Regions from separate parts of the Streptomyces sp. NPDC005963 genome, predicted to be linked through region 2. Evidence: riboswitches for the same ligand, from Rfam matches in the RefSeq annotation. Region 2 holds a riboswitch; the other holds the start of a gene.

Region 1 (9,448 bases), on a different contig from region 2:
GCAGATGCCGCGGAGTCAGACCGCGAGCTTGACCATGTCCGCCTGCGGACCCTTCTGCCCCTGCGAGATCTCGAACTCGACTCGCTGACCCTCCTCCAGGGTGCGGTAGCCGTCCATCTGAATCGCGCTGTAGTGGACGAAAACATCCGCACCACCGTCGACCGCGATGAAGCCGTAGCCCTTCTCCGCGTTGAACCACTTGACGGTGCCCTGAGCCATGCCTAACTCCCCTATTACTGGCCCTTGCGCAGGACCGCACTTCGCGGACCCGGGTCAGACCTCACCTGTTTCTGTTTTCCCCGCCGGAGTGGCGAGGAGACTTCATAGGCGTGCGCCGGAACGCGTCGACCGCGGCTGAATGTATCTGCCCAACTGCCCTCTGCAACAGGTCAATCGGACGACAATTCGCAGGCTCAGCTAACGGGAAATTGATATGAATTCAAGAAATTCCGGGGCAAGTCGGGCCCGACAAAAAAGACTTATGCGACAAAGCTTCGACGCACATTGGCTGTTTCTTATCGGACCCGGGGCGCATTCTGTTACTCGGCTGACGGAAGCAGCGGAGGGGCCTTCCCCAACTGTATCGCGCTCAACCATGCAGAATTGCCCCCTCCGTTTCTCTCACGGAGGGGGCAATTGAAATGACGTTGCGTAATTAGCCACCGGCCACGGCGGGGATGATGGAGATGCCCGCACCGTCCGGGGTCGCCGTCTCCAGGCCCTGCTCGAAGCGGACGTCGTCGTCGTTCACGTAGACGTTGACGAACCGGCGCAGCTTGCCCTGGTCGTCCAGGACGCGGGCTGCGATGCCCGTGTGGTTCTTCTCCAGGTCGGCGATCACCTCGGAGAGGGTCGCACCCTCGGCCGGGACCTCGGACTTGCCGCCCGTGTAGGTGCGCAGAATGGTCGGGATGCGGACGTTGACGCTCATCTTCGGGTCTCCCAGTGATCCGTTGGTCAGTTGGCTCAGTTGGCCAGGCCGGCGGCGCGGAAGGCGTCCAGGCTCGGGCGGATGGTCGCCGAGGGGCCGGTGGTCGGAGCGACGGCGTCCAGGGTCTTGAGACCGTCACCGGTGTTGAGGACGACCGTGGTGAGCGAGGGGTCGAGCACACCGCTGTCGATGAGCTTGCGCGTCACTCCGACGGTCACGCCGCCCGCGGTCTCCGCGAAGATGCCCTCGGTACGGGCCAGCAGCTTGATCGCGTCCACGATCTGCTCGTCGTTGACGTCCTCCACGGCACCGCCCGTACGACGGGCGATGTCCAGGACGTACGGTCCGTCGGCGGGGTTGCCGATCGCCAGGGACTTGGCGATGGTGTCGGGCTTCACCGGGCGCACCACATCGTGCCCCGCCTTGAAGGCGGCGGACACCGGGGAGCAGCCCTCGGCCTGTGCACCGAAGATCTTGTACGGGCGGTCCTCGACGAGCCCGAGCTTGATCAGCTCCTGGAACCCCTTGTCGATCTTGGTCAGCTGGGAGCCGGACGCGATCGGAATCACAATCTGGTCGGGGAGGCGCCAGCCGAGCTGTTCGCAGATCTCGTACGCGAGGGTCTTGGAACCCTCGCCGTAGTACGGGCGGAGGTTGACGTTGACGAAGCCCCAGCCCTCGCCGAGCGGGTCGCCGATCAGCTCGGAGCAGAAGCGGTTGACGTCGTCGTAGTTGCCCTCGATGCCGACCAGCTCACCGCCGTACACCGCGGCCATGACGACCTTGCCCTGCTCCAGGTCGTGCGGGATGAAGACGCAGGAGCGCAGACCGGCACGGGCCGCTGCGGCGCCGACCGCACCCGCCAGGTTGCCGGTGGAGGAGCACGACAGCGTGGTGAAGCCGAAGGCGCGGGCGGCCTCCACGGCGATGGCGACGACCCGGTCCTTGAAGGAGTGGGTCGGGTTGCCGGAGTCGTCCTTGATGTGGAGCGAGCCGGTCACACCGAGTTCGCGGGCGAGGTTGTCGGCCTTCACCAGCTTGGTGAAGCCGGGGTTGAGATTGGGCTTGTCCGCCACGTCGGCGGGGACGGGCAGCAGGGGGGCGTACCGCCAGATGCTGTCCGGGCCCGCTTCGATCCGCTTGCGCAGCCCCTCCGGGTCGCCGACCGGAAGCTCATAGGCGACTTCCAGCGGGCCGAAGCACGAGGCACAGGCGAAGATCGGGCCGAGTTCGAAACGCTCTCCGCACTCGCGACAGGAAAGCGCTGCGGCGGGTCCGAGGTCGAGCGTGGTGGTGTCTGCGACAGTCTGCACAGCCATGGAGGCGAGGCCCTTTCTCCTCATCTTCCTCATGACGCATTTCGCCATGAGACGGATTTGGCACCTTCCCGAGCCGGGAGCCTCGCGGCGCTGAATCGACTGCCTCACACGACGGACGGCTGCCGTACTGAACGTACGGAACCATCGGTGGCTGGCGGCGATTCTCAATGCGACGGAGACCGGCTGGAGGGTTGCCGGGGCTTCAACGGGCCGTGTCCCTCTGCCCCTCTGGATGAGCGGTATTCGATTGTTGATCATGTGGGGCGGTGGTCGCTCCACACCGGTGAACGCGTCACCCCGACGTGCGCCGGGCTTCAGCGTTGCTCAAGACTGTAACCGAACGCCCGGACTGTTGAGATAGTCGTCCGAACCGCGAGATGGATCACAAAGTGCAGGAGTGGCGAACGTGCTGGAAGAGGTGGAGCGCTGGCTGACCAGGCGTTCCTGGTCGGCAGCCGACCGCCCGCTGGCCCGGCTGATGGCGGCCAAACGCGCATCGGGAACCACCGTCAGCGTGGTCCTTCCCGCCCTGAACGAGGAGGCGACGGTCGGCGAGATCGCGACCGTCATCCGGCGTGAGCTGATGGAGTCGCTACCGCTCGTCGACGAACTGGTGGTGATCGACTCGGGCTCCACGGACCGTACGGCGGAGGTCGCGGCGGCGGCAGGGGCACGCGTGGTGCACCGGGACACCATCCTGCCGCGGATCCCGGCGGTGGCCGGCAAGGGCGAGGTGCTCTGGCGCTCCCTGATGGTGACGCGCGGTGACATCGTCTGCTTCGTGGACGCAGACCTCAGGGACTTCTCCGCGGACTTTGTGTCCGGGATCGTGGGCCCGCTGCTGACCGAACCCGAGGTGCACTTCGTCAAGGCGATGTACGACCGTCCACTCGGCGAGCTCGCAGGTCAGGGCGGCCGGGTGACGGAACTGGTGGCCCGGCCGCTACTGAATCTGCACTGGCCGGCGCTGGCCGGGTTCGTCCAGCCGCTCGGCGGCGAGTACGCGGCACGGCGCTCCCTGCTGGAGCGGCTGCCCTTCCCCGTCGGTTACGGGGTGGAACTGGGACTCCTGGTGGACGCGCTGCACACGGTGGGGCTCGACAGCCTGGCGCAGGTGGACGTCGGCTCCCGCAAACACCGCCACCAGGACGGCCAGGCACTCGGCCGCATGGCGGCGACGATCTATCGAACGGCCCAACTGCGCCTGTCGCGTGGGCACTTGGTACGGCCGGCACTGACCCAGTTCGAACGGGGCGAGGAGGGGTTCGTGCCGCGGACCCATCCGGTGGACACGGAGGAACGTCCGCCGATGCGCGAGATCGGTGAGTATGCGGCGCGTCGCGCCGCATAGCAATGACTCGCACCTCTTTTTTGATGACTATCCTATTTATGAACTTTGGACGTCATGCGCTGAGAGGTACCGGAATTTTCGTCATCGTCGTCGCCCTCGTGGGAGCCGCCGCCCCCACGACCCCGGCGAGCAACCCCGCCACCGAGCGCCTATGGCTCCTGGGCGGGCTGGCGTTGAGCCTCACGGCGGCCGGGGTGGTGGCGGTGGCGGCGGCACGGGGGCGGCGCAAGGGGTGAGGGCTTCGCTCATTCGGGTGGGGCCCGTCTGTTGGGTTCCGCCTTGGGGGGGGTGGCTTGTTCCGGGTGGGGCTTGTTCGTTGGTTCTGCCTCGGGGGGTTGGGGGTTCCGTCCTCAAGCGCCGGACGGGCTGGGAGGGCTCGGGTTCGGGGTGCTGGGCTTTGGGGGGTCCGGGTGCGGGTCTGGGTGGGGTGCGGGTGGTGGGGGTGCTTTCGGGCGTGACTCCTCACCGTCGGCGGCCCGAAGCTGATCCGTTGGTTTCAGCTCTGGATGCCGCCAACGCTTCCGGGGACACCCCCTGCGCGCCCCCAGAACACCAGCCAACAGGCTTCGGGGCCCTCGACCCGATCCACGGGTGCAGGTTCGGGCGGGGTGTCAGGCCGTCGATCAGGGTTGCGGCACCTCGGCCGAATTCGCGAGCTGGGCTTCGGGTGGGGGTAGTGCGTCAATCAGGGCTCCGGTGCCTTGGTCGAAGCGCGAGCTGGGCTTCGGGTGGGGGCAGGGCATCGGTCGAGAGGTCGGGGGATTGGCGGGGAGTCGTAGTAGTGGGTAGTGCGGAGATTGAGCCAGTTGTGGTGTGGGAGGGGCCTTGAGGGCGAACGCACGTTTGGGGGTTTGCGGGACGGGCTAGGTTCGCGACATGGTCTCCGAGCACTCAGCTGCCCAGATCCTCGTCGCGTCGAACCGCGGCCCCATCTCCTACACCGTCCGGGACGACGGGACCCTCGACTCGCGGCGCGGAGGCGGTGGTCTGGTTTCCGGGCTCTCCGCCATCGGATCGGAGGCGGACGCCCTCTGGGTGTGCTCGGCCCTCGGTGACGGCGATCGGGAGGCCGTGCGTCGCGGCGTCGGCGAGCCGGGCGTCCTCATGCTCGACATCGACGCGGGCATCCATCACGACGCGTACAACGGCATCGCCAACTCCGTGCTCTGGTTCATCAACCACATGCTCTACCAGACCCCGTTGGAGCCCGTCTTCGACCTGGAGTTCCGCCGGCAGTGGGGCGCGTACGAGCAGTACAACCGGGCCTTCGCACAGGCGCTGGCCGACCGTGCGGGTGAAGGTGCCGCGGTCCTGGTGCAGGACTACCATCTGGCGCTGGTCCCCGGGATGCTCCGCGCCCTGCGTCCCGATCTGAAGATCGGCCACTTCTCGCACACCCCCTGGGCCCCGGTGGACTACTTCCGGCTGCTGCCCGACGACATCTCGCGCCAGTTGCTGCGCGGGCTGCTCGGCGCCGATCGGACCTGTTTCCTGACCCGTCGTTGGGCGGACGCGTTCGCGCAGTGCTGTACGGAGTTGCTGGGAGCCGAGTCGCTCAAGGGCACCGACATCGGAGTGCACGGGCTCGGCGCGGACGCGGATTTCCTGCGCGAGCGTGCGCACCGACCCGACGTGGAGGAGCGCCTGTCCGACCTCCGGCAGCAGATCGGCCCGGACGGAACGGACCGCAAGACCATCGTGCGCGTCGACCGCACCGAGCTGTCCAAGAACATCGTCCGCGGCCTCCTGGCCTATCGGGAACTGCTGAGCACCCGGAGCGAATGGCGCGAGCGCGTGGTGCACGTGGCGTTCGCGTACCCCTCCCGTCAGGATCTGGCGGTCTACCGCGACTACACGGCGGAGGTCCAGCGGGTCGCCGATGCGATCAACGCCGAGTTCGGGACCGAGGGCTGGAGTCCCGTCGTCCTGCACGTGAAGGACGACTTCGCGCGTTCCCTGGCCGCGTACCGCTTGGCCGACGTGGCACTGGTCAACCCCATTCGCGATGGTATGAACCTGGTCGCCAAGGAGATCCCGGTGGTGTCGGAGGCGGGTTGCGCCCTGGTGCTGTCCCGGGAGGCGGGTGCCCATGAGGAGCTCGGGGAGGACGCGATCACGGTCAATCCCTATGACGTGACCGCCACGGCGGAAGCGCTGCACGAGGCCCTGACCATGCCCGTCGCCGAGCGCTCCCGCCGTAGTGCACGACTGGCCGCCGCTGCGACGGCACTGCCACCGCAGCGGTGGTTCCTCGACCAGTTGAACGCCTTGCGCGAGCAGCGCTGACCCGCTGCTACAGGCTCTTCGCCAGGGCAGCGAGGAAGTCGACGACCGCGGCCGGTCCTGGCAGCAGGAGGTCCGCGCGTTCGGCCAGTTCGGGGACCTCCGCACTGCCGCTGCACACGAGCAGCCCGGGCAACCCGTCCGAGCGGAGTTTCTCGACCGCCGCGAACGCGGGCAGGTCCCCCAGGTCATCACCGGCGTAGAGCACGGCTTCGGCGTTGACCTCGCGTACGTAGTCCGCGAGGGCGACGCCCTTGTCCATGCCGGGCGGGCGGATCTCCAGCACCATCCGTCCCGGTTCCAGGATCAGACCGTGCCGGGCGGCCAGGGTGGCCAGCGGTTCGCGCAGCGCTTCGAAGGCACCCTGCGGGTCGCTGGCACGGCGGGTGTGGACCGCCACCGCCTGGCCCTTCTCCTCGATCCAGGTGCCCTGCCAGGCGCCGATGCCGTCGAGGAAACCCGGCAGTTCGGAGCGTACGGCTGCGACGCCCGGATGCGGTGCCGGTGTGTTCACGGTGCCGGAGACGGCGTCCCAGCGCTCCGATCCGTAGTGCCCGAGTACGACGAGGTGATCGAGGCCCGACACTCCGGCGAAGCCTCCGTAGCGGACGGCGACGCCCGCGGGGCGACCGGTGACCACGGCGACGGAAGCGACCTTGGGTGCCAGTTGCGCCAGTGCGGGTACGGCGCCCGGATGCGCACGGGCGCGCTCCGGGTCGGGAACGATCTCGGCGAGGGTGCCGTCGAAGTCGAGGGCGACGACGGCCTTGCGTGGTCTGGCCAGAAGCGCGGCGAGACCTTCACGGCCCGCGGGCGTCGACGGCGACGGCAGGGGATGCGCGTGCGGAGAGCTGCCCATGGTCCGACCCTATCGGCGGGCGCGTTGTGCGTCTCTGATCCGACGCAGGCGATTGACGGTGATCGGATCGTGGGCGAGGGCGCGCTGGTCGTCGAGGAGCGCGTTGAGGAGTTGGTAGTACCGGGTGGGGGAGATCCCCAGGTCCTCACGGATGGCCCGTTCCTTGGCACCCGGTCCGGGCCAGGAGCGGCGCTCCATCGCGAGCACGTCCCGATCGCGCTCGGAGAGCTCGGTGGGACCGGGGGAGGCGGCCTGGTCGTCGGTCATGCGATCCAACCTATCGGCGGACGCCTCCCCCTGCTCCTCGCCCCGGCTGTGCCGGGTCGACGGCGCACCCCGTCATCGGTGGGGGCGGCCTAGCGGAGCGAGATCAGGGAGTCGCGCTATTCCCGTTGCTCCGCCTCGGTGGCCTTCTGGGCAATGTCCTCCAGGACCTGCCGGGGGCTGCCCCCCGGCTTCACCGCATTGCCGATGTTCCGCTTGACCTCATCGCTGACGGTGGCCCACGACGTCTTGTCGACCGGGGGCAGCACCGACTCGGGCAACTCGTCGAGGAACGGCTTCAGGTCCGCGTGCTGAGCATCGTCCTCCATGGCCTCCGAAGCCGAGGTGGTGACCGGCAGCAGGGCGTTTTGAGCGGCGAAGTTGAGGACGTTCTCGTCGGTGAAGAGGAAGTTGAGGAAGTCGCCGATCTCGGCCTGGTGCCCGTTCTGCTTGAAGCCCATGATCCAGTCGGCCACGCCCATGGTCGAGTTCGATCGTCCGGCACGGCCGGGCATGGTCACCATGCCCACGTCGACGCCTGCGGCCCTGGCGGACTTCATCAAGGAGGGGTGGCCGTTGAGCATCCCGACTTCGCCCCGGGTGAAGGCTGCGAACGCCTCCTTGCGGTTCAACTTGCCAGGGGCCACCGGGCCGGTGAGCTTCTGGTCGACGAGATCCGACTTCAGCCACTCAAGGGCCGATGTGTTCTCGTCGGAGTCGATGGCGTAGACGCCTCCGGCGTCGACATAGCCGTCGGTCCCGGCTCCGAGGAGCCACACCATGGTCTCGGCCTGCGCCTCCTCCGGTCCGAGGGGGAGCGCAATGGGGTAACTGACCTTGGTGTTGGCCTTCAAGAGCCGTGCTGCTTCGCTCAGTTCCTCCCATGTCTGGGGAGGCTTGGCTATCCCTGCCTTCTTGAAGTGGTCCTTGTTGTAGAAGAGCAGTCGGGTGGAGGCTGTGAACGGCAGTCCGTACTGGACGCGGCGCTGCTTGCCCGCCGCGACGAGAGGGGCGAGGAAGTTCGACTGGACGGGGATGGAGAGGAGTTCGTCAGCGCTGTACAGCTTGTCGTCCGCTGCGTAGTCGGCGTACGCACCGATCTGGGCGATGTCGGGAGCTTGGTCTCTCTTGACCAACTGGGCGACCTTGCGATCGATACTGGTCCAGGGTTCGATGTGGACTTCCACATTGATTCCGTCATGCGTTGCTTCGAACTTGTGGACGACGTCATCCCAGTAAGTGCGGCTGCTCTGGCCGCCGTTGACGTCGTAGTCGGCGGCGATCAAATTCAAGGTGACCGCACCGGCCTCACCCGGTGCGCCACACCCTGCCAAGGCGACCGCCACGCCAAGTGCGGCCGTCGCCGCGGTCAGTCTCAAGAAGTGCCGTTGCACAGCTCTTCCCCCACTATTGGTACTGATGGCTGGATTTACTCCGGACCGCTCCCCGTAGCGCCCCCGTTTATGACCCCCGTGGCGCCCCTCGCGACCTCATTGAGGCCCCAGAGATGAGCAGCGATTTTCCACCATGAAACCTTCAGTGGTCTACGCCCCCTGGTCTCACTTTTGCAACGTCTCTTCCGAAGGAACCTTTCATAAAGATGTGCCCAGAGGGACGGTCGTTGCTCGTGTGTGTGGTGGGCTGCTAAGCACATATCGGCACGTCGTCGCGATCACGACTGGGTGCCGGTCCGAGAACAGCATGTACGTCGCTAGGAGCCATGCCACATGTCCCGTACCGCAGCTGAGATAGCCACACAGCCCAATTGCTGGCGACGCGCGGCAGAAACCGCCAAAACCTTCGATGGACTACCCCAGTCGGGCGAGCGAGTGGCCGTGACGGGGTGCGGCACGTCCTGGTTCATGGCCATCGCCTACGCTGCGCTGCGCGAGGCAGCCGGGCTCGGCGAGACCGATGCATTTGCGTCATCGGAGTTTCCGGTGGGGCGGACGTATGACCGCGTCGTGGCCATCACCCGGTCCGGCACCACCACCGAGGTCCTGGAACTCCTCCACCGTCTCAAGGGGAGCGTTCCGACCCTTGCACTGACCGCGGACCCCGCCACGCCCGTGATGGACGCCGCGGACACGGTGGCCGTACTGGACTGGGCCGATGAGGAGTCAGTGGTCCAGACCCGTTTCGCGACCACGGCTCTGGCGTTCCTCCGGGCGGGCCTCGGGGACGTTCCCGGAGTGAAGTCGATCGCCGAAGCCGCAGTCGATGCGGAGCTGGCGGTGACAGAACCGCTGCCGGACGGGGTACTGGGCGCCGAACAGTGGACCTTCCTCGGTCGGGGATGGACCTACGGTCTCGCCCTGGAGGCCGGATTGAAGATGCGCGAGGCGGCGGGCGCCTGGACCGAGGCGTATCCGGCGATGGAGTACCGCCACGGGCCGATCGCCATCACCGGGCCCGGACGAGTGGCCTGGGTCTTCGGTGAA
Region 2 (9,448 bases):
TCGTCGTGGCCTTCCACCCCGAGGGCGAGCAGCAGAAGGCCGGCAACGTCTTCACCATGCTGATCGCCATCTCCTCGGTGGCACTGCTGATGACCACGGGCATCGGCTGGGTGGTCGCCGGCCGGATACTGCGCCCGGTACGGCTGGTGCGGACGACCGCCGCGCAACTCACCGAACAGGACCTGACCCAGCGGATACCCGTCCAGGGCCGCGACGACATAGCGGCGCTCGCCGAGACCTTCAACGCCATGCTGGACCGGCTGGAGCGGGCGTTCGCCGCGCAACGCGAGTTCGTCGACGACGCCGGACACGAACTGCGCACCCCCATCACCATCGTCCGCGGGCATCTGGAGCTGATGGGCGACGATCCGGCCGAACGGGAGGAGACCGTACGGATCGTGATGGAGGAGTTGGAGCGGATGAGCCGGATCGTGGAGGACCTGCTCCTGCTCGCCAAGGCCGAACGGCCCGACTTCGTCTCCCCCGAACCGGTCCAGCTCGGCGAGCTGACCGCCGATGTGTTCGTCAAGGCCCGCGCGCTCGGGGACCGGGACTGGAAGCTCGCCGGAACGGTGGACGCCGAAGGCTACTTGGACTCGCAGCGGATCACCCAGGCCATGGTCCAACTCGCCCAGAACGCGGTCCAGCACACCGTCCCCGGGCAGCGCGTGAGCATCGGTTCGCGCGCCCGCGCGGACGGCATCGAACTCTACGTCGCCGACACCGGCCCCGGGGTCCAGCCCCAGGACCATGAAGTGATCTTCGAACGGTTCCGCCGCGGCACGGCCCGTCGCGGATCGCGCGCCACCGGCGCCGGACTCGGCCTCGCCATCGTGAAGGCCATAGCGGAGGGCCACGGCGGCCGGGTCGAACTGCGCCCCACCGAGGGCGGCGGGGCGACCTTCGTCCTCGTGCTCCACGAACTGAGGGAAGTGAAGGACTTGAAGGAGGCCGTCAGATGAACCGCATCCTCATCGTCGAGGACGAGGAGCGCATCGCGTCCTTCGTCGAAAAGGGCCTGCGGGCCAACGGATTCACCACCAGCGTCGTCGGCGACGGGGAAGCCGCCTACGACTACGCCATCACCGGCGGTTTCGACCTCGTCATCCTGGACATCGGCCTGCCCGGCAAGGACGGGTTCACCGTGCTGCGCCAACTCCGCGAGGCCCGGGTGTCGGTACCGGTCATCGTGCTCACCGCGAGGGACTCCGTACGCGACACGGTGGCCGGCCTCGAAGGCGGCGCCGACGACTGGATGACCAAGCCGTTCAGGTTCGAGGAACTCCTGGCCCGGGTCCGGCTCCGGCTGCGCACGGCGGCCAGGGCCCCCGAGGTGACCGTACTGCGCAACGGCGAACTCACCCTCGACCTGCGCACCCGCAGAGCACGTTCCGGCGAACGGCTGGTGGATCTGACGGCCCGGGAGTTCGTCCTGCTGGAACTCTTCCTGCGCCACCCGGGACAGGTGCTGTCCCGGGAACAGATCCTGTCCCACGTCTGGGGCTACGACTTCGACCCGGGCTCCAACATCGTCGACGTCTACGTCCGTGCGCTGCGCAAGAAGCTCGGCGCCGACCGGGTGGAGACGGTACGCGGCATGGGCTACCGACTGCCGGAGTAGCCGGCGCAGCCACCCACCGGGCACCCCGCCCCGACGGGGTGCCCTTCGTGCTGTTCACCGCCTGCGGCACACGCCCCCCTCCAAGCGCGGCACGCCCCGCCCGCCCCACCCGAGAACTCTTCTGACCTGCACATTTCTGCATCCTGTCAGGAGAGGCGCTCCGTGAAGTTCCTTTCATGAAGGGCTCATGAAGCGCTCACCGCACGGGCGGAGTCTCGATGACGTGACCCTGAACCTGCGCCAAGCGGCAACCCTCTGCGTGGCCCTGAGCATCTGCGCCCTGCTCGTCGTGCCCGGCAACTTCCCGGAGCTCAGCGGCGACGCCCGCATCACGCTCGCCGTGTTCGCCCTGGCGACCTGCGCCTGGATCGGCACCCCGATCGACGACACCTACATCGCCCTCGGCGCGGGTCTCGCGCTCACCGCCACCGGCGTGATCTCCAGCGATGCCCTCTTCGGCACCCTGGGCGACGACACGGTCTGGCTGCTGATCTGCGCCTTCGTCCTGGCCGCTGCCGTGGCCAGGACCGGGCTCGCCGGGCGGGCCGCGGCGTTCCTGGTCGGCGGGGCCCGCAGCGTACGGCAGTTGGTGCACCTGACGACCGCAGCCCTCGTGGTCACCGCCTTCGCCGTGCCGGCGACCTCGGGACGGGCCGCGCTCGCCATGCCCGTCTTCCTGGCGCTCGCCAAGGCGCTCCAGGAACGCAAGCGCCTGGTGGTCATGTTGGCGCTCCTCTTCCCCACCGTCATCCTGTTGTCCGCCGTCGCCACGCTGATCGGCGCCGGCGCCCACCTGATCACGGTGTCGGTCCTGTGGGAGGCCGCGGGCGAACGCATCGGCTTCACCGAATGGCTGCTGCTCGGACTGCCCCTGGCCGTCGTCTCCTCCCATCTGGCGGCCGAGGTCGTCCTGTTCACCACGACCCGGCGCGCCGATCGCAAGGGGCCCGTGCACATCACCGCCGACGAGATCCAGGAACACAGCGACCGACCCGTCACCGGCCCGTGGGAAGCGGCCGAGACCCGGTGCGCCGTCCTGTTGGCCACCGTCGTCGCCCTGTGGTGCAGCGAGCCGCTCCACCGCGTGCCGCCCGCCGTCGTCGCCCTGATCGGCGCGGTCGTCGCCGCCTCCCCCGCGCTGGGCACCGTACGGCTCAAGGACGCCCTGAAGACGGTGCCGTGGGCCCTGCTGCTGTTCATGGCCGCGACCATGGCCATGGGTCTGGCGCTCGCCGACTCCGGAGCCGCGCAGTGGCTGGTCTCCGGGGTGCCCCTGGACCTGCCTCCGTGGCTGTTCCTGGCCGTCGTGGTGGCCGTGTCCACACTGGCGCACCTGGTGCTCCAATCCCGGTCGGCCCGGTCGTCGGTACTGGTGCCGCTGGTGGTCGCCGCCGCCATCGGGGCGGGCGTCAACCCGGTGGCCGCGGCCCTCGCCTCCACCGCCGCTGCGGGCTTCTGCCACACCCTGCCCGCATCGGCCAAGCCCGTGACCCTCTTCGCCGAGATCCCGGGCATCCCCACCTACACCCCGCGTGACCTGCTGCGGATGTCCGCCGTGCTGGCGCCGATGACCGCGGCCCTCGTGCTCCTCTTCGCCGTCGCCGTCTGGCCGCTCCTCGGCGTGCCGGTCCGCTGACGCACCCTCGCCCTCACCCTCAAGGAGTGCCACCCATGTTGATCCGATTCGCCATCGCCCCCAGCGGCTTCAAGGAATCCCTCTCCGCCCAGTCCGCAGCGACCGCCATCGCGGCGGGTGTGCGCCGGGTCGTCCCCCATGCGGAGATCGATCTGATACCGCTGGTCGACGGGGGTGAGGGCACCGCCGAGGCGCTGGCGTCCTCGTCGGGCGGGCGGCTGGTGCGGCTGACCGCAACCGGACCCACGGGCGAGCGCATCGGGACGCACTTCGCCCTGCTCGGAGACGGAGAGGGCACGGCCGTGGTGGAGATGGCGGCCGTCGCCGGACTCTCCCTCGTACCGCGTGATCTGCGTGATCCCGGGGCCACCACCACCTATGGCGTCGGGGAGTTGATCCGAGCCGCCCTCGACACGGGCGCCCGCCGCATCCTCGTCGGCTGCGGGGACTCCGGCACCTGCGACGGCGGCGCGGGCGCGCTCCAGGCCCTGGGGGCGCGGCTGCTCGACGTCGACGGCAGGGAACTCCCCCTCGGCGGCCGGGAACTGGCCCGCCTCGACCGGATCGACACCTCGGCGCTCGATCCGCGCCTGGCCGCCACCGAGATCCGGGTCGCCTGCAATCCCTTCAACGTGCTCTGCGGGGAGCGCGGCGTCGCCCGCGTCTTCGGCCCGCAGAAGGGCGCCACCCCCACACAGGTGGAGCAGTTGTCGGCCGGTCTGGAGCACTGGGCGACCGTCCTCACCCGTGACTTCCGGGTACGGGACGACCTCTTCGGCGGACCGGGCACGGGAGCCTCCGGCGGGCTCGGCGCCGGGCTCGCCGCCCTGGGCGCCCGGCTCCTGCCCCGCTTCGACGTGCTCCTGGACCAACTCGACCTCGACGAGCGGTTGGCCCGGGCCGATCTGGTGATCACCGCGGAAGGCGCACTGGACCACCAGACCCCGCGCGGCAAGGTCCCGGCCGAGGTCGCCAGGCGCGCCAAGCGGTACGGACGTGAAGTGCTGGCCCTGGCCGGCACCATCGGCGAGGGCGCACACCAGGTGCGTTCGGTGGGCGTCGACGCGTACGGCTCCATCCTGCCGGCACCGGTCAGTCTGACGGAGGCGCTCGGCCGCGGCGGCGAGTTCCTCACCGACGCCACCGAACGCGCCCTGCGGATGGTACTGATCGGGACGCGTCTGTCGGCGGGCGTCGACGGTCAGACGGAGGGGGCGGTGGTCCTGTCGGGAACGCAGCGGCCGTCCTCGGTGCGGTAGTTCCAGCGGGCGCCGTCGCGCACGAGTTCCTTGACGGCTCCGACGAACCGCTCCACGTGCTCGTCGGGGGTGCCGGCGCCGAAGCTGACCCGGATCGCGTTCAACGAGCCGGGGGTCTCGTCCGGTGCGCCGCACTCCCCCGGCTCCTGCGGGGTGCTGCCCAGCAGGGTGCGGACCAGCGGATGCGCGCAGAAGAGTCCGTCGCGCACCCCGATGCCGTACTCGGCGGAGAGCGCGGCGGCGAAGTGGGAGCTGTTCCAGCCCTGGACGACGAAGGAGATCACGCCCACCCGCGGCGCCTCGTCCCCGAACAGGGAGAGCACCTTGACCTCGGGCACCTCGGCGAGACCCGCGCGGACCGTGGCGACGAGGCGCTGCTCCCGGGCGACGAGGCGGTCGAAGCCCTCTTCGCTGAGGGCCTTGCAGGCGGAGGCGATGGCGTAGACGCCGATCACGTTCGGTGAGCCGGCCTCGTGCCGGGCGGCGGTGGTGTGCCACTCGACGTCGACTCCGCCGTCCGCTCGGCGCGCGACCTGCCGGGACGCGCCGCCGCCCGCGAGGTAGGGCTCGGCGTCCTGGAGCCAGTCGGCGCGACCTGCGAGCACGCCCGAGCCGAAGGGCGCGTAGAGCTTGTGGCCCGAGAAGGCGACCCAGTCCACGTCCAGTTCGCTCACGGAGACACGGTGGTGGGGGGCGAGTTGGGCGGCGTCGAGGACGATCCGGGCACCGTGGGCGTGGGCCGCTGCGGTCAGCTCGCGTACCGGCCAGAGCTCACCGGTGACATTGGACGCCCCGGTGACGCAGACCAGCGCGGGCCCGTAGGGATCGCGGTCGGCGAGGGCCCGCTCCAGGGTGGCGACGGCCTCGTCGGGAGTGCGGGGCGCGTTGAGGTAGGTGACCTGTGCGTCCTGCCACGGCAGCAGCGAGGCGTGGTGCTCGGTCTCGAAGACGAAGACCTGGCAGTCGGCGGGCAGGCAGGAGGCGAGGAGGTTGAGCGAGTCGGTGGTGGAGCGGGTGAACACGACCTGGTCGGCGCTGCGGCAGTCGAGGAACTCCGCGACCGTCCGGCGGCTGTTCTCGAACAGATCGGTGGAGAGTTGGGAGAGGTATCCGGCGCCGCGGTGGACGCTGCCGTAGTACGGCGCATAGGCGGCGACGTCGTCCCAGACGCGCTGGAGGGCGGGGGCGCTGGCGGCGTAGTCGAGTGCGGCGTAGGTGACTTCACCCCCGGTGACGAGGGGAACGGTCACGTCCCGTCCGAGCACGGGGAGCGGGGCGGCACAGGCGGGATCGGTGTCCGTGGCGGAAGTGGCAGCGGCGACAGCGGTGTTCGGGCGTGCGGACATGACGGAATCTCCCCGGTGATGACAGGCTGAATGTCTTCATGACCCGTACGCGGGCAGGGCGAAGGGGCCCTCGTCGTACGGGGATTGCCTCAGAGCACGCGGGTGTGGCCGCGTGGAGGGTGTGCTGAAGGAGGGGCGAAGAGCCCTATCGCATTCGCTTGCTCACGAGACTGCTCCCTTGAGGACCAGGACCCCAGGGTTCGCAGGGGTCCGCGCTTGCCGCGGGCCTCGCTGCCCACGGCCTGGTCTTCACCCGGGGCACCCCGCCACGGACGGAGGGTTGCCGGACAGCGGGCCGGGGCCGTAATCGCTGTCACTCATGACCTGAGAAGACGGTATGCCAGTGTCTCGCGATACCGCAACCCGTTCCGCATTCCGGACGCCCCGGGGGAGGTTGCCACCGTGGGGGCGTGCCGGGGCTCCCGACACGCCCACCGGGCGAAGCACCGTCTCAGCCGTTGCTGGCGGCCACCCAGCGCTCCAACGCGGCACGAGCGGCCCCGGAGTCGATGGACTCGGCCGCCCGGGCGACCCCGGCCGCCAACCGGTCGTTGAGCGTCCCCTCCTCCGGCGACTGCGCCACCAGCGCCGCCGCGGAGTTCAGTAGGACCGCATCCCGGATCGGACCCGTCTCGCCGTTGAGCAGCCGTCGGGCCACATCCGCGTTGTACGAGGCGTCCGCACCGCGCAGGGCCTCCACCGGCACCAGGTCGATGCCGATGTCCCGCGGGTCGAAACGCTCCTCGTGGACCGATCCGTCCCGGACCACCCAGACGCGGGACGTGGCGGTCGTCGTCAGTTCGTCGAGGCCGTCGTCGCCGCGGAACACCAGCGCCGACGCACCGCGCTCGGCGAGCACCCCGGCCATGATCGGAGCCATCCGGGCGTCCGCGACCCCGGTGGCCTGGGCCATCACCCGCGCGGGGTTGGTCAAGGGCCCCAGGAAGTTGAACACCGTACGGATACCGAGTTCCTTGCGGGCCACGCCGACGTGCCGCAGGGCCGGGTGGAACTTCACCGCGAAGCAGAAGGTGATGCCCGCCTCCTCGGCGACCTCCGCGACGCGCTGCGGGGTCAGCTCCAGGTTCACCCCGAGCTTCTCCAGGACGTCCGAGGCCCCGGAGGCGCTCGACGCCGCGCGGTTGCCGTGCTTGACGACCTTGACCCCGGCGCCCGCGACGACAATCGCGGACATGGTGGAGATGTTCACCGTCTTGGCGCCATCGCCGCCGGTGCCGACGATGTCGACGCACGGGCCGGGCACCTCGATGAGATGGGCGTGCTCGTACATGGTCCGCACGAGGCCGGAGATCTCCTCGACGGTCTCGCCCTTGGCGCGCAGGGCGACCGCGAGGCCGGCGATCTGCACATGGGTGGCCTCGCCGCTGAGGATGCGGTCCATGGCCCAGGCGGTGGCGCGGGCACTGAGGTCACGGTTGTCGAGGAGGGCGTTCAGCACGACGGGCCAGGAGAGGTCCGCCACGCTGTCGCCGCCAACCGGGGTCACAACGTTCATGGTCCGCTCCAGGGTCCACGGGCTGAATGGATACGACCCACCCTATCCAGCGCCGGGAACGGCAAAGAGCCCCGTCCAATCATTGGACGGGGCTCCTGCTGTGGCGATCAACAGATGCGGATGATCAGTGGTGGCCGTGGCCGCTCGTGATCTCCTTGTACTCCTCGGCGGTCGGCTTCGGGATCTGGTTCCCCTCGCCGTAGAAGCCCTTGCTGAGGCTGACCTTGAGCCGCTGGGTCGGGCCGACCTTGCGCTCGACGCCGTTCTCGTCGACCGTCGGGCCGGCGTCCAGGGGCTCGTACTGCTCGTGCGAGGTGAGCGTGTACAGCTGGCCCTGGCTGAGCGGCTCGTGCACCTCGATGAACTCACCGTGCGGCAGGCGCTTGATGATGCCGGTCTCCCGACCGTGCAGCACCTTGTCGCGGTCGCGGCGCTGAAGACCGAGACAGATGCGCTTCGTGGCGATGAACGCGAGGACCGGTCCGACGAAGAAGAAGATCCGGACGAACCAGGTGATCGTGTTGATCGACAGGTTGAAGTGCGTGGCCACGATGTCGTTGCCGCCACCGATGAGCATGATGAAGTACGCCGTCAGCCAGGCCACGCCGAAGCCGGTGCGGGTCGGCGTGTTGCGCGGACGGTCCAGGATGTGGTGCTCGCGCTTGTCGCCGGTGACCCACGACTCGATGAACGGATACAGCGCGATCGCGCCCAGTACGAGTGGGAAGACCAGCAGCGGAACCATCACGCCGAGCGCCAGTGTGTGGCCCCAGGCGTTGATCTCCCAGCCGGGCATCACTCGGACCAGACCTTCGGCGAAGCCCATGTACCAGTCCGGTTGGGCTCCGGTGGAGACCAGGTCGGCACGGTAGGGGCCGAGTGCCCAGATCGGGTTGAGCGTCGCCACCGCGGCGACCGCCGAGATCACACCGAAGACCAGGAAGAAGAAGCCTCCGGCCTTCGCCATGTAGACGGGCAGCAGCGGCATGCCGACGACGTTCTTCTCGGTCCGGCCGGGACCCGCGTACTGGGTGTGCTTGTGGTACACGACGAGGATCAAGTGGCCCACGAGCAGTCCGAGCATGATGCCGGGTAGCAGCAGGATGTGGATCGAGTAGAACCGGGCCACAAAGTCGTGACCTGGGAACTCCCCGCCGAACAGGAACATCGAGATGTACGTGCCGACGACCGGTACGGACAGGATGGCGCCCTGGGTGAAGCGGACACCGGTGCCGGAGAGCAGGTCGTCCGGCAGCGAGTAACCGGTGAAACCGGTGAACATGCCGAGGACGAGCAGCAGGAAGCCGAACAGCCAGTTGATCTCACGCGGCTTGCGGTACGCGCCCGTGAAGAAGACGCGCATCATGTGGACCATCATCGCCGCGACGAAGATCAGCGCGGCCCAGTGGTGCATCTGGCGGATCAGCAGACCACCGCGGACGTCGAAGCTGATGTCCAGCGTGGAGGCGTATGCCTCCGACATCCGCACGCCCTGCATCGGCACATAGCTGCCGTGGTAGACGATCTCGTTCATCGACGGGTGGAAGAACAGCGTCAGATACACACCCGTGAGGATGATGATGACGAAGCTGTAGAGGCAGATCTCACCGAGCATGAAGGACCAGTGGTCCGGGAAGATCTTGCGCATGTTGGCCTTGGCCAGGGAGTAGATCCCGAGCCGGCCGTCCGCCCAGTCGGCGACGCGCTCGCCCGCCGGGGCCTTGCGCTGGTTGTCAGCGCCCTTGGACTCTGTCGTGGTGCTCATCCGCGCTCCCAGAAGGAAGGTCCGACCGGCTCCGTGAAGCCGTCGAGTGCTTCGAGGTTGCCCTCGGTGTTCACACCGATCCGCAACTGCGGGAGGGGGTGACCGGCAGGGCCGAAGATCACTCGGGCTCCGTCGGCGAGGTCGAAGGTGGACTGGTGGCACGGGCAGAGCACGTGGTGGGTCTGCTGCTCGTAGAGGCTGATCGGGCAGCCGACGTGCGTACAGATCTTCGAGAAGGCGACGATGCCCTCGTGCGACCACTCCAGCTCGCGCTTGTCCTTGATGTCGTCAGGACGGATCCGGAC

Evidence for each region. Region 2 has a riboswitch for S-adenosylmethionine ahead of ABZ348_RS09505 (aminotransferase class V-fold PLP-dependent enzyme). Riboswitches for the same ligand answer to the same signal wherever they lie in the genome.
Region 1: another riboswitch for S-adenosylmethionine. It lies ahead of thrC (threonine synthase); the one in region 2 lies ahead of ABZ348_RS09505 (aminotransferase class V-fold PLP-dependent enzyme).

The regions. Positions count from the first base shown of each region.
Region 1 is NZ_JBEXVD010000036.1:56,080-65,527, forward strand. It holds gene ABZ348_RS31805 (cold-shock protein) at 16-219, opposite strand; gene ABZ348_RS31810 (MoaD/ThiS family protein) at 656-931, opposite strand; gene thrC (threonine synthase) at 967-2,250, opposite strand; SAM riboswitch class I at 2,268-2,489, opposite strand; gene ABZ348_RS31820 (glucosyl-3-phosphoglycerate synthase) at 2,657-3,601, shown strand; gene ABZ348_RS31825 (hypothetical protein) at 3,640-3,837, shown strand; gene ABZ348_RS31830 (trehalose-6-phosphate synthase) at 4,478-5,887, shown strand; gene otsB (trehalose-phosphatase) at 5,895-6,743, opposite strand; gene ABZ348_RS31840 (DUF3263 domain-containing protein) at 6,753-7,010, opposite strand; gene ABZ348_RS31845 (extracellular solute-binding protein) at 7,127-8,401, opposite strand; gene ABZ348_RS31850 (sugar isomerase) at 8,735-9,448, shown strand, end outside.
Region 2 is NZ_JBEXVD010000004.1:363,045-372,492, forward strand. It holds gene ABZ348_RS09485 (ATP-binding protein) at 1-962, shown strand, start outside; gene ABZ348_RS09490 (response regulator transcription factor) at 959-1,621, shown strand; gene ABZ348_RS09495 (SLC13 family permease) at 1,845-3,257, shown strand; gene ABZ348_RS09500 (glycerate kinase) at 3,293-4,516, shown strand; gene ABZ348_RS09505 (aminotransferase class V-fold PLP-dependent enzyme) at 4,459-5,862, opposite strand; SAM riboswitch class IV at 6,070-6,187, opposite strand; gene trpD (anthranilate phosphoribosyltransferase) at 6,314-7,378, opposite strand; gene ABZ348_RS09515 (cytochrome bc complex cytochrome b subunit) at 7,503-9,143, opposite strand; gene ABZ348_RS09520 (Rieske 2Fe-2S domain-containing protein) at 9,140-9,448, opposite strand, start outside.